Regions from separate parts of the Yersinia alsatica genome, predicted to be linked through region 3. Evidence: predicted binding sites of a transcription regulator. Region 3 holds the regulator's gene; each other region holds the start of a gene.

Region 1 (4,218 bases), 1.4 Mb from region 3:
TGAGCCTCAATTAGATGTGCGCGACGTTCTGCCCTTAAACCAGCTAGATGTGGTGATAACCCCGCTAGTGGCGTTTGACCACCATGGGCAACGTTTGGGTATGGGTGGAGGATTCTATGACCGTACGCTACAGCATTGGCAGCACGGCGGCCCCTATCCTATTGGTCTGGCCCATGATTGCCAGCGAGTAGCGCATTTACCGAGTGAATATTGGGACGTGCCGCTGCCAGAGATAGTGACGCCGGAAAAAGTCTGGCAGTGGTGAGCGGGAATTTTCAGCATAAAAAAACACCCGGTATTTTATAATCACCGAGTGTTTAGTCATTTCTGAACCGCACAACATAGACATACCCAATATCATTGACGTTGCAGCCAAGCTGCGAACGCCAAAGACGAGAGGTATATTAGTAAAGCAAACGTGCGCGAATCGTCCCTGGAATAGCCTTCATTGCCTGCAAGGCTTTTTCTGCATTTTCTGCATCATCAGTTTCAACGTCGATAACCACATAACCGATTTCAGCACTGGTTTGCAGATACTGTGCGGCGATGTTGACGTTCTGCTCAGCAAAGATTTTGTTGATGCTGGTCAGAATGCCTGGGCGGTTCTCATGAATATGCAACAGGCGGCGGGTATTATCGCCGTGAGCTGGCAGTGAAACCTCTGGGAAGTTAACCGCTGACAGCGTTGAACCGTTGTCAGAATATTTCGCCAGTTTACCGGCCACTTCATCACCGATATTTTCCTGTGCTTCCTGAGTGGAACCACCGATATGCGGAGTCAATAATACATTATCAAACTCGCACAATGGTGAATTGAACGGGTCTTTATTGGTTGCTGGCTCTTCAGGGAAAACATCAATTGCCGCGCCAGCCAAATGATCACTGGCCAATGCATCACACAGCGCAGGGATATCAACCACGGTACCGCGAGAGGCGTTAATCAGCATCGCGCCCGGCTTCATCAGTGCCAACTGCTCAGGGCCAATCATATTTTTAGTCGAGTGATTTTCCGGCACATGCAGGCTAATCACATCACTCATATTCAGTAAGTCTGACAGGTGGCGAACCTGCTGGGCATTCCCTAACGACAGTTTATTCTCGATATCGTAGAAGAATACTTTCATACCAACACTTTCAGCCAGAATACCCAGCTGAGTACCGATATGACCATAGCCAATGATACCCAGTTTCTTGCCACGGGCTTCATAGGAGCCTACCGCCAGCTTATTCCACTCGCCACGATGTGCTTTGGCGTTAGCCGAGGGAATGCCGCGGAACATCAGCAGTAACTCGCCCAGCACCATTTCGGCTACCGAACGGGTATTGGAGAAAGGCGCATTGAATACCGGCACACCGCGTTTGGTGGCCGCTTTTAAATCAACCTGATTGGTACCGATACAGAAACAACCTACTGCAACCAATTTTTCTGCTGCAGCAAAAACTTCTTCGGACAGATGCGTGCGCGATCGAATCCCGACGAAGTGAGCATCACGAATAGATTCTTTCAGTGATTCGGTGTCTAAGGCACCTTTATGATATTCAATATTGCTATAACCGGCCGCACGCAGATTATCAACCGTGCTCTGGTGCACCCCTTCCACTAACAGAAACTTAATTCTGTCTTTCTCCAGTGATACTTTTGCCATGTCCCCGACCCTATTTTCAGACTTCAGATGTGGCTGCCGATATCGAATGAATCCGGTCAGCACCCTGTCAACATAACAAATATTACGCGGGCGGCAATACAAACGATTGCTTGCCTATCAGCATAACAAACAGTGCAAATGTTAATTTATGGAATAAAAAACTGGCTGGAAGAGAGTTAATGGCAGGTTAAGAAAATGAAATGAGTAAATGTGATATATATCACCAAATTTAACCATTTTAAGAAAAGATATTTAAAGGCAAAAATTATCAGGGTGAAGTCAATAAACCACACCCTGAACAAGGTTTAGCCGATTACTTGAGGACCACGGTCTTAACACCTTCGGCGGTACCAATCAGTGCCACATCAGCACCTCGGTTGGCAAATAGCCCAACAGTGACCACTCCAGCGATACCATTAATTTTATTTTCTAACGCGATAGCATCCAAAATCGTCAAATTATGTACATCCAAAATAACGTTGCCGTTATCGGTCAGAACATTTTGGCGATATTCAGGTAGCCCACCCAATTTAACCAGTTCGCGGGCCACATAAGAACGGGCCATTGGGATGACTTCGACCGGCAGCGGGAACTTACCCAATACATCAACTTGCTTGGATGCATCAGCGATACAAATAAACTTACGGGCAATGGCGGCAATAATTTTTTCGCGGGTCAGTGCTGCACCACCGCCTTTAATCATCTGCATCTGACCGTTAATTTCATCGGCACCATCAACATAGATATCCAGTGCATCGACTTCGTTGCAATCAAATACCTGAATACCGTAACTTTTCAGTTTGGCGGTAGAGGCGTCAGAGCTGGAAACCGCCCCTTCAATTTGACCTTTGATAGAGCCAAGAGCATCAATAAAATGCGCTGCGGTTGAGCCGGTGCCAACCCCAACAATAGTGCCAGGTTTGACGTAATCTAATGCTGCCCAGCCCACTGCTTTTTTAAGTTCATCCTGAGTCATGGTAAGTTCGCGCCTTGATATGAAAGAAAACCTGAAGTCATTATAGAGCATATACACCAGAAATCTTCGCAATAAAGCCCACTTACTGGACGGTTAATTTTAGCTGGATCACAGTTATGCCGGTTTATTTGTGGCGGGTACCGAGGTATTCGGGCATAGAAAAATGATCAAAATGTGGCATAGTGCCTTATTAACTTAATATTTGGAGAGATGACTCCGATGAAACGCCCAGACTACCGTACGCTACAAGCGCTGGACGCGGTGATCCGTGAACGCGGTTTTGAACGCGCGGCACAAAAACTCTGTATCACCCAATCGGCAGTATCTCAACGCATTAAGCAGTTAGAGAATCTGTTCGGTCAGCCACTACTGGTGCGCACAGTGCCACCGCGCCCGACGGAACAAGGCCAGAAACTGCTCGCTTTATTGCATCAGGTTGAACTGCTGGAAGAAGAGTGGCTTGGTAATGACAGTGGCGGCGATACTCCGCTATTGCTGTCATTGGCGGTCAACGCCGACAGTTTGGCAACCTGGCTGCTTCCGGCATTGAAACCGGTGCTGGCAGACTCTCCGATTCGGCTCAATCTGCAAGTTGAAGATGAAACCCGAACCCAAGAGCGGCTACGTCGTGGCGAAGTCGTGGGCGCAGTTAGTATCCAACCTCAGCCCCTGCCGAGCTGTTTGGTCGATCAACTGGGCGCGCTGGATTATCTGTTTGTTGCATCCAAACCCTTTGCTGAGCGGTATTTCCCCAACGGCGTCACGCGCTCGGCACTGCTGAAAGCACCAGCGGTCGCTTTTGACCATCTGGATGATATGCATCAGGCGTTTTTACAGCAGAATTTCGATTTATCGCCGGGCAGTGTGCCCTGCCATATTGTTAACTCGTCGGAAGCCTTTGTGCAGTTGGCAAGGCAAGGCACCACCTGCTGTATGATCCCGCATCTGCAAATCGAAAAAGAGCTGGCATCCGGGGAACTGATTAATTTGACGCCGGGGCTATTGCAGCGGCGCATGCTGTTCTGGCACCGATTCGCGCCGGAAAGCCGGACAATGAGAAAAGTCACTGACGCCCTCTTATCTTACGGGCGTCAGGTTTTACGACAAGACTAGCTTATTTAGCGGCGGCTGGAGCACTGGCGCTGGTTTGTAGCTCAAACACCACATCAACCTGATCATCAAAATGGATGGTCTGCTGTTCGTAAGTTTGAGCGGCATCCGTTGCCGGTGCAGCTTCGGCACTCTTAAACATCCGCGCTACCGGCATTGGCTGGTAGTTAGCTACATGATAACGAATGCTGTACACCGGCCCCAGCTTGACCTTAAATCCTTCAGCCAAAGAGCCCGCTTGGCTAATCGCATTCTCGATAGCTTTTTTACGTGCTTGCTCACGGTAAGTCTCTGGATTAGCAACACCAAGCTCTACGGCTCGAATCTCATTAAGACCCGATTTTAGTGCCCCATCCAGTAACTCATTCAATTTATCAAGCTGGCGCAGTGTTACCTGAACCTGACGCACCGCACGGTAGCCTTTCAATACCGCTTCACCGGTTTTCTGGTAATCGTATTCAGGCTGGGTACGGATATTGGCAGCAT
Region 2 (4,218 bases), 1.1 Mb from region 3:
GATAATAATTTGTCTTCTGAATGTAATTCGCCAACTGAATACAGCGATGAGTACTGGATGCAGCGAGCGTTGGCGTTAGCATTGCGCGCGCAAGAAGAGGGCGAAGTGCCGGTAGGGGCAATATTAGTGCTGGATAATCAGGTGATTGGCGAAGGTTGGAACCGGCCGATTCGTGATAATGACCCAACTGCACATGCGGAAATCATGGCACTACGTCAGGGTGGGCAGGCAGTACAAAATTATCGCCTGATAGATGCCACTTTATACGTCACGCTGGAACCTTGCGTGATGTGTGCCGGGGCCATGGTGCATAGCCGGATTCGCCGCTTAGTGTATGGCGCGAATGATCTGAAAACCGGTGCCGCCGGATCACTGGTGGATATCTTGCGCCATCCCGGGATGAATCATCAGATAGAGGTCTGCTCAGGGGTGCTAGCTGAAGCCTGCTCCCACCAGTTGAGCGCCTTCTTCCGCCAGCGCCGTGAACAGCAAAAAGCCTTGAAACGCGCCGTCACCGACAGTAAATGACTTAATTATTGATTGACCAGCCCGGCCCAACCACCGGGTAAGCTTTGCCCAGCTCAGCTTCAATCGCGGCATGTTGGGCAGCTTTCTTCTCTTTTTCCTGCAAATATCCCACTAAGCTGACCTGATAACGGCGAATGTTCTCGACATAGTTATAGGCTTCATGACCGCGAGCATAGCCATAAGTAGTGCTTGGGTAGTAGCGCTTTTGGCTCAACATCGGCAGCCGCATTTTGACATCGACCCAGCTATCTGGATTGCCATTCTGATTTTTGGTCAATCGACGAGCATCCAGCATGTGGCCATAACCGAGGTTATACGCCGCTAATGCGAACCAGATTCGCTCATCTTCCGGGATGGTATCCGGTACTTTCTGCATCAGGCGCTGCAAATAAACCGAGCCGCCTTTAATGCTCTCTTCTGGATCAACCCGATCTTTAACCCCCAGTCCACTGGCGGTGGCGCGGGTTAACATCATCAAACCTCGAACCCCGGTGGGTGAGGTTGCTTGCGGGTTCCAATGGGATTCCTGATAAGCAATCGCGGCCAGTAACTTCCAGTCAATTTCGCCCGCATGTTTTTCAAACAGGTGCTGGAAAGTGGGCAATACGTTATCGATGGCCGACAGGAAAGTTTTGGTATCGACATAATCAAAGCTGCCGACATGGCCCAGATACTTCTCCTCCAGACGCGCCAAACTGCCGTCTTCTACCATTTGGCTGTAGAAGTCGAGCATCGCCGCATACAGGCTGTCATCATTGCCTTGTGGGAAATACCAAGTCACTGGCTCTTCATCCGTGACGTCAAAAGCCACCGCCAATTGTGGATGGATACGTTGCAGCAGGGCAATGGTGACGGAGTCGCCAAGGGTATAGTCGAGTTTACCGTCGGCAACTTGCTCCAGTAGCTCTTTCCCGGAGCGGTCAATGGACGACCCCCAGTTAAGATCCGGATATTTGGTCTGTTTAAGCTGCTTCAATGTGGTCATATGGGCGGAACCAGAGGCCACAATCAACTGGCCTTTTAAATCACTGAATGATTTTGGTCGTGGCTGACCCAGCCGGTACACTAATTGCTGCGATACCGAATAGTAGGCAGGGCCGGTGCGCGCCCGGTTCAGGCGTTCACTATTATAAATCAGCCCGGCGGCCAGCATGTCTGCATCATCGCTATCTAAAGCATCAAACAAATCATTAATATTATGCTGTGGGGTCATCACCAGCTTAACCCCTAGATAGTCAGCAAAACGTTTTGCCAGCTCATAGTCGAGACCGGAAGGGCCATCCTTTCCGGTAGAGTAAATTAGCGGTGAACTTATTGTGCTAACTCGCAGTTCACCACGGGCTTTTATGCGGTCCAGTTGCCCCTCTTGGCCATTGCGCCAAGGAATATTGGGCCACAGCGCGAGGGCCAGAAGCATGGCAACTACACCGATAACAAAGTAATTTAATTTTATGCGCGTCAAATAATTATCTCTCGGCAGCGCTCTTTATATGTGTGTCGTAAAGCAGAAATCGACATGGTTAAATCCCCAGTGGAGTGGCATTTTGCGCAACAAATCGTCAGTGTGCAACTTTATTGCGTGCTTATTTATCCGCTATTCAGCGTATATCTCTGATAGCGGTTTCTTACGCAATTATTAATAATAGATACGCAAACGGTTTCGTCGGCGGCTTAGATTCACTATAATGGCGCGCGTTTTCCCCTGTTGCGCCCAATGAAGTGCTGTTCCAGTCGCTTCGAAGACGAGAGAAACTTAGATTATGGAAATACTGCGTGGTTCGCCCGCTTTGTCGGCTTTTCGCATTACCAAACTGCTGTCCCGTTGCCAGGACGCTAACCTGCCGGTTGATGATATTTACGCCGAATATGTTCACTTTGCCGATGTCAGCGCTCCACTGAGTGCTGATGAACACGCCAGACTCCAGCGGCTGCTTCAATATGGGCCATCTCTCCCTGAACATGCGCCACAAGGGCGTTTATTACTGGTGACACCAAGACCGGGGACAATTTCTCCGTGGTCGTCCAAAGCGACGGATATCGCGCACAACTGTGCTTTGCCACAGGTTCTGCGCTTGGAGCGCGGTCTGGCTTTCTATATCCAAGGCCCGAGCCTGAATGACAGCCAATGGCAACAATTATCGGCACTGCTGCATGACCGCATGATGGAAACGGTATTTACCGATTTGCAGCAAGCTGAGCAACTGTTCTCTCATCACCAGCCCGCCCCGGTACAACGGGTGGATATTTTGGCTCAAGGTCGCAGTGCACTGGAGCAGGCCAACGCTAAATTGGGTCTGGCACTGGCACCGGATGAAATCGATTATCTGCTGGCAGCCTTTACTGGCCTTGGGCGCAACCCAACAGATATCGAGCTGTATATGTTTGCTCAGGCCAACTCTGAGCATTGCCGCCATAAGATTTTTAATGCGGATTGGATAATTGACGGTGTAGCTCAGCCTAAGACACTGTTTAAAATGATTAAAAATACCTTTGAACACACGCCGGATTACGTGTTGTCTGCTTATAAAGACAATGCGGCGGTGATGGAAGGTTCTCAGGTTGGGCGCTTCTTTGCGGCACCAGAAAACGGTGTTTATGGCTACCATCAGGAAGCGGCACATATCCTGATGAAAGTTGAAACCCATAACCATCCAACGGCGATTTCACCGTGGCCTGGTGCGGCTACCGGTTCTGGTGGTGAAATCCGTGATGAGGGTGCCACCGGGCGTGGTGCTAAACCTAAAGCTGGCTTGGTGGGCTTCTCGGTTTCTAACTTGCGTATCCCGGGTTTTGAACAGCCATGGGAAGAGAATTTCGGCAAGCCGGATCGCATTGTTACTGCGCTGGATATCATGACCGAAGGCCCATTGGGCGGCGCGGCATTTAATAACGAATTTGGTCGTCCGGCGCTGCTGGGCTACTTCCGTACCTATGAAGAGCGCGTCAACAGCCATAACGGCACTGAGTTGCGTGGCTACCATAAGCCCATCATGCTGGCCGGTGGGATAGGTAATATCCGCGCTGACCATGTGCAAAAAGGCGAGATAGTTGTCGGTGCCAAGCTGGTGGTGCTTGGTGGCCCGGCGATGAATATCGGTTTGGGCGGCGGTGCCGCCTCTTCTATGGCCTCTGGCCAATCCGATGCGGATCTGGATTTTGCTTCGGTACAGCGCGATAACCCAGAAATGGAGCGCCGTTGTCAGGAAGTGATCGACCGCTGCTGGCAGTTAGGTGACCACAACCCGATTCTGTTTATTCATGACGTCGGCGCGGGCGGCTTATCTAATGCCATGCCGGAGTTGGTCAGCGATGGTGGCCGTGGTGGTCGCTTTGAGCTACGCGACATCCTTAACGACGAGCCGGGCATGAGCCCGCTGGAAGTGTGGTGTAACGAATCTCAGGAACGTTATGTTTTGGCGGTTGCCCCGGCGCAGATGGCGCAATTTGATGAAATTTGCCGCCGTGAACGCGCGCCATATGCGGTTATCGGTGAAGCTACCGAAGAGAAGCATCTGACCCTGAATGACCGTCATTTCGACAATCAGCCAATTGATATGCCGCTGGATGTGCTGTTAGGCAAAACCCCGAAAATGCTGCGTGATGTGACCCGCCTTCAGGCTCAGGGTGAGGCGCTGCAACGGGCTGAAATCAGCATTGCCGATGCCGTAAAACGTGTTATACATCTGCCAG
Region 3 (4,218 bases):
TATGTCGGCGCGCGCCGGGTAGTGACACCAAAAACCATCCGCTAATCCTTACTCTGGCACCCGGTAAATCTATCAGGTGCCTACCTCTCACCATCCCCACCAATCACATAACTCAATGCGTTTAATTTTCGTGCAATCCCCCATCTTGTAGTGTGGTTATATCTGTCATTCCTGTTGAAAGTTGTTAAGATTAATACCCACAACAAAAATACAACAATTATGATTTAACCGCTCTTCGCCGCATCATGGCTACAGCTAATGACCGGATTTGAGGAGCAAACACCCTGAGCAACCCCGAAAGGAGAGAGCTATGTCTTTTGAATTACCCGCATTACCTTATGCACAAAATGCACTGGAACCGCATATTTCGGCTGAAACACTGGAATATCATTACGGCAAGCATCACAACACCTATGTGGTGAATCTTAATAACCTGATTAAAGATACTGAGTTTGCTGCTAAGACGTTGGAAGAGATTATCAAAACCTCCAGCGGCGGCATCTTTAACAATGCTGCCCAAGTCTGGAACCATACTTTTTACTGGCACTGTCTGTCGCCGAATGGCGGTGGTGAACCAACGGGCAAAGTCGATGATGCCATTAAGCAATCTTTTGGTTCTTTTGCTGAATTTAAAGCGCAATTTACCGACGCCGCAGTGAAAAACTTTGGTGCAGGTTGGACGTGGCTGGTCAAGAAAGCGGATGGCACTCTGGCAATTGTCAGTACATCGAATGCAGCAACACCACTGACAACCAGCGATAAGCCGTTGTTGACTGTGGATGTGTGGGAACACGCTTACTATATTGATTACCGCAATGCGCGGCCAAAATATCTGGAGAACTTCTGGGCTTTGGTTAACTGGTCTTTTGTTGAGCAGAATTTAGCTTAATAGCGGCGTAATAATTAAGGGCGGGTAAACCGCCCTACTTATCACCGGCAAGCGGCTTAATTAATTCATTACCGCCACGAAGCTAAAGACAATAATCATTGCCAGCGCACCAACAGTCGTAATCAGCGACATCTTCAAATTGGTATCCATAAAAACTCCTCAGCCGGTTAATTTTAGTAGGGAAAAGGCACATAATTAGTGCGTTAAATTATTTTCCCACAGATAGGAAAAAAAATCTTGTGCTCATTACGCACTTTATAACATTGATTAGCTCTTCCACTTTCCCTCCAGATCAGACAAAATTCGCAGTTCATAACTGCATACCGACTAATAACGTCCAATAAAAACTCTCAGACGACCAGCTGACTCAACCATCCAGCCTACTATCGTGCTTCTGTCTGAGCGGTTTTCGAGTAATGCAGGCAAACGATTAACATAATACTTACCTGCTGTAACAGGTAAGCTTAGGAGTCATTTTTTTATGGCAACGATTAAAGATGTGGCCAAACACGCGGGTGTGTCCACCACCACCGTTTCACACGTGATCAATAAAACTCGTTTCGTCGCCGAAAATACCAAGGCTGCTGTGTGGGCAGCCATTAAAGAACTGCATTATTCGCCCAGTGCTGTGGCTCGCAGTTTGAAAGTGAATCACACTAAGTCAATTGGTTTACTGGCGACATCCAGTGAAGCCCCCTATTTCGCTGAAGTGATCGAAGCGGTTGAAAATAGCTGCTATAGCAAAGGCTATACCCTGATTTTATGTAACTCTCATAATAATCTGGATAAACAAAAAGCTTATCTGGCCATGCTGGCGCAAAAGCGTGTTGATGGGCTATTAGTGATGTGCTCAGAATATCCCGAGCAACTGTTAGGGATGCTGGAAGATTATCGTAATATTCCAATGGTAGTTATGGATTGGGGCACCGCGCGCGGTGATTTCACCGATTCAATTATTGATAATGCCTTCGAGGGTGGCTATATAGCTGGCCGTTATCTGATTGAGCGCGGCCATCGTGATATCGGTGCTATTCCCGGCCAGTTATCACGTAATACCGGGGGCGGTCGCCATCAGGGCTTCCTGAAGGCATTAGAGGAAGCCAATATCACGATACGCGATGAATGGGTGGTTCAGGGCGATTTTGAACCTGAGTCTGGTTATAAAGCCATGCATCAGATTTTGACGCAAAAACATCGTCCGACCGCGGTATTCTGTGGCGGAGATATCATGGCGATGGGCGCAATATGTGCCGCTGATGAGTTGGGTTTACGCGTGCCGCAAGATATTTCGGTGATCGGGTATGACAATGTGCGTAATGCCCGCTATTTCTCACCGGCGCTAACCACGATCCACCAGCCCAAAGAGCGATTAGGTGAAACCGCCTTTGCCATGTTGCTTGATCGTATTGTCAGCAAGCGCGAAGACCCACAAACCATTGAAGTACACCCGAAACTGGTAGAGCGCCGTTCTGTCGCTGATGGTCCGTTCCGCGATTACCGCCGTTAATCCTCTTCGGCCAGTCACATTCCACGTGACTGGCCGCTAGTGCTGCACGCCGCCGTCATCCGCTGCATTGCCATCCTTTAACCATTCGTCATTTAGCGTGACACTGTCACCTAAATAGTCCAGTAACCACGCTAAAGCTGGGGAGTGATTATTCTGTTCCCAGGTTAAGCAGCACGGGCTATCCGGCAGTGGTTCAGCTAACGTCAATGCCACCAACTGGCCATCGGCAATCAGCGGCGACACCATATGGGCTGGCACCATACCAATGCAAAGCCCTGCACACAGGCAGTCAATCCCCGTCGTCCAGTCCGGTGCTACTAATCGTTGCTGATTATCCAGCGTCCAGGTATCTCGCTTAGGCAGATTTCGTGCCGTATCTTCCAGACAAAGTGAAGGATATGGCCGCAACTGATTGTCGTTAAGTGGCCCGGTTAAACGGGCTAAAGGATGGTTCACACTGACTACACAATGCCAGGTCAAAAAGCCCATATCGCGAAATACAAACCGCCCTCTCACCGGGATGGCCCGGGTGGCACCAATGGCCATATCGGCTTGCCCATCGACCAAAGCATCCCAGACACCATTAAACACCTCATAGCGCACCCGCAGCTCCACGTCAGGGAAATGGCGATAAAAATCCAGCACCAGGCGGCGACTTCGCTGCGGTTTGACGATTTTATCTATCACGATATTTAATTGCCCCCGCCAGCCATTCGCCACCTGTTGGCACTGACGGCGCGTGTTATTCATTTTTTTGATAACATCCCGGGCTTCTTTGATGAAAACCACTCCAGCCTGAGTTAATTCGACATCGCGATGACGCCGCTCAAACAGGGGAACTGCCAGCCACTCCTCCAGTTGGCGCACGGTATAACTGACGGCAGACGGCACACGGTGCAATTCTTGAGCAGCCGCACTGAAGCTGCCGGTGCGCGCCACAGCATCAACCACCTCCAATGAGTATTCAGACCACATTATTTTCTGCCTCTCTATATTCAATTATTTGGTGTCAATTTTTTTGATAGCTTCTCGCAAATATTACCGTTTCACAACTGATTATCGTAGCGGATAGAATGCCCCCCGCTATAAATCCCTAATTATAAAGCTGTCTCAAGACAGCAAATTGCCTGCAAAATTATGATAAAGAGAAATAAAGTATGAAGACGTCAACAAGTTTCATGTTCTATCTGGCGGGTTTGAGCATGTTGGGGTACTTGGCCACCGATATGTATTTACCCGCCTTTGGTGCCATGCAACAAGAATTACAAGCCTCCGCTGGTTCCATTAGTGCCAGTCTCAGCATCTTCCTCGCCGGTTTCGCTATCGCCCAGCTTATTTGGGGGCCAGTCTCCGACAAGCTGGGCCGCAAACCAGTGCTATTAGCTGGATTGGGGTTATTTGCCATCGGCTGTTTGGGGGTGTTGTGGGTTGAGACAGCAACACAACTCTTGGTGCTGCGCTTTATTCAAGCTGTGGGGGTCTGCTCAGCAGCAGTGAGTTGGCAAGCATTAGTGGTAGACCGCTACCGTGACGGTAAAGCCAACCGGGTCTTTGCCACAATTATGCCGTTAGTGGCGTTATCTCCGGCACTCGCCCCATTATTGGGTGCTTGGCTATTGAACCACTTCAGCTGGCGCTCAATTTTCGTCGTACTGTTGGCCGTGACACTGTTACTTTTGATCCCCACTGCACTACTGAAAGAGCGGAAAAATGCCCCATCAGATAATACGGTGCAAAATAAAAGCGCCATTAGTTTCTGGCAGCTCCTAAAATCGCCAGTCTTTAGCGGCAACGTGATGATATTTGCGGCATGCAGCGCGGG

What was found. Region 3 encodes PurR, which represses purine synthesis genes. Its sites were predicted from a motif close to CANGCAAACGTTTGCNTG; they were not measured.
Region 1: serA (phosphoglycerate dehydrogenase) is a predicted target of PurR. The motif match lies at 1,742-1,759, and genes of this name have one in related genera.
Region 2: purL (phosphoribosylformylglycinamidine synthase) is a predicted target of PurR. The motif match lies at 2,176-2,193, and genes of this name have one in related genera.

What each region holds. Positions count from the first base shown of each region.
Region 1 covers NZ_CP104006.1:1,673,078-1,677,295, reverse strand. The annotation lists gene N0H69_RS07310 (5-formyltetrahydrofolate cyclo-ligase) at 1-265, shown strand, start outside; gene serA (phosphoglycerate dehydrogenase) at 405-1,646, opposite strand; gene rpiA (ribose-5-phosphate isomerase RpiA) at 1,960-2,622, opposite strand; gene N0H69_RS07295 (LysR family transcriptional regulator ArgP) at 2,842-3,735, shown strand; gene N0H69_RS07290 (oxidative stress defense protein) at 3,737-4,218, opposite strand, start outside.
Region 2 covers NZ_CP104006.1:1,942,818-1,947,035, forward strand. The annotation lists gene tadA (tRNA adenosine(34) deaminase TadA) at 1-528, shown strand, start outside; gene mltF (membrane-bound lytic murein transglycosylase MltF) at 530-1,990, opposite strand; gene purL (phosphoribosylformylglycinamidine synthase) at 2,286-4,218, shown strand, end outside.
Region 3 covers NZ_CP104006.1:3,025,586-3,029,803, reverse strand. The annotation lists gene N0H69_RS13525 (C40 family peptidase) at 1-45, shown strand, start outside; gene sodB (superoxide dismutase [Fe]) at 311-889, shown strand; gene cydH (cytochrome bd-I oxidase subunit CydH) at 950-1,039, opposite strand; gene purR (HTH-type transcriptional repressor PurR) at 1,371-2,396, shown strand; gene punR (DNA-binding transcriptional activator PunR) at 2,433-3,371, opposite strand; gene punC (purine nucleoside transporter PunC) at 3,554-4,218, shown strand, end outside.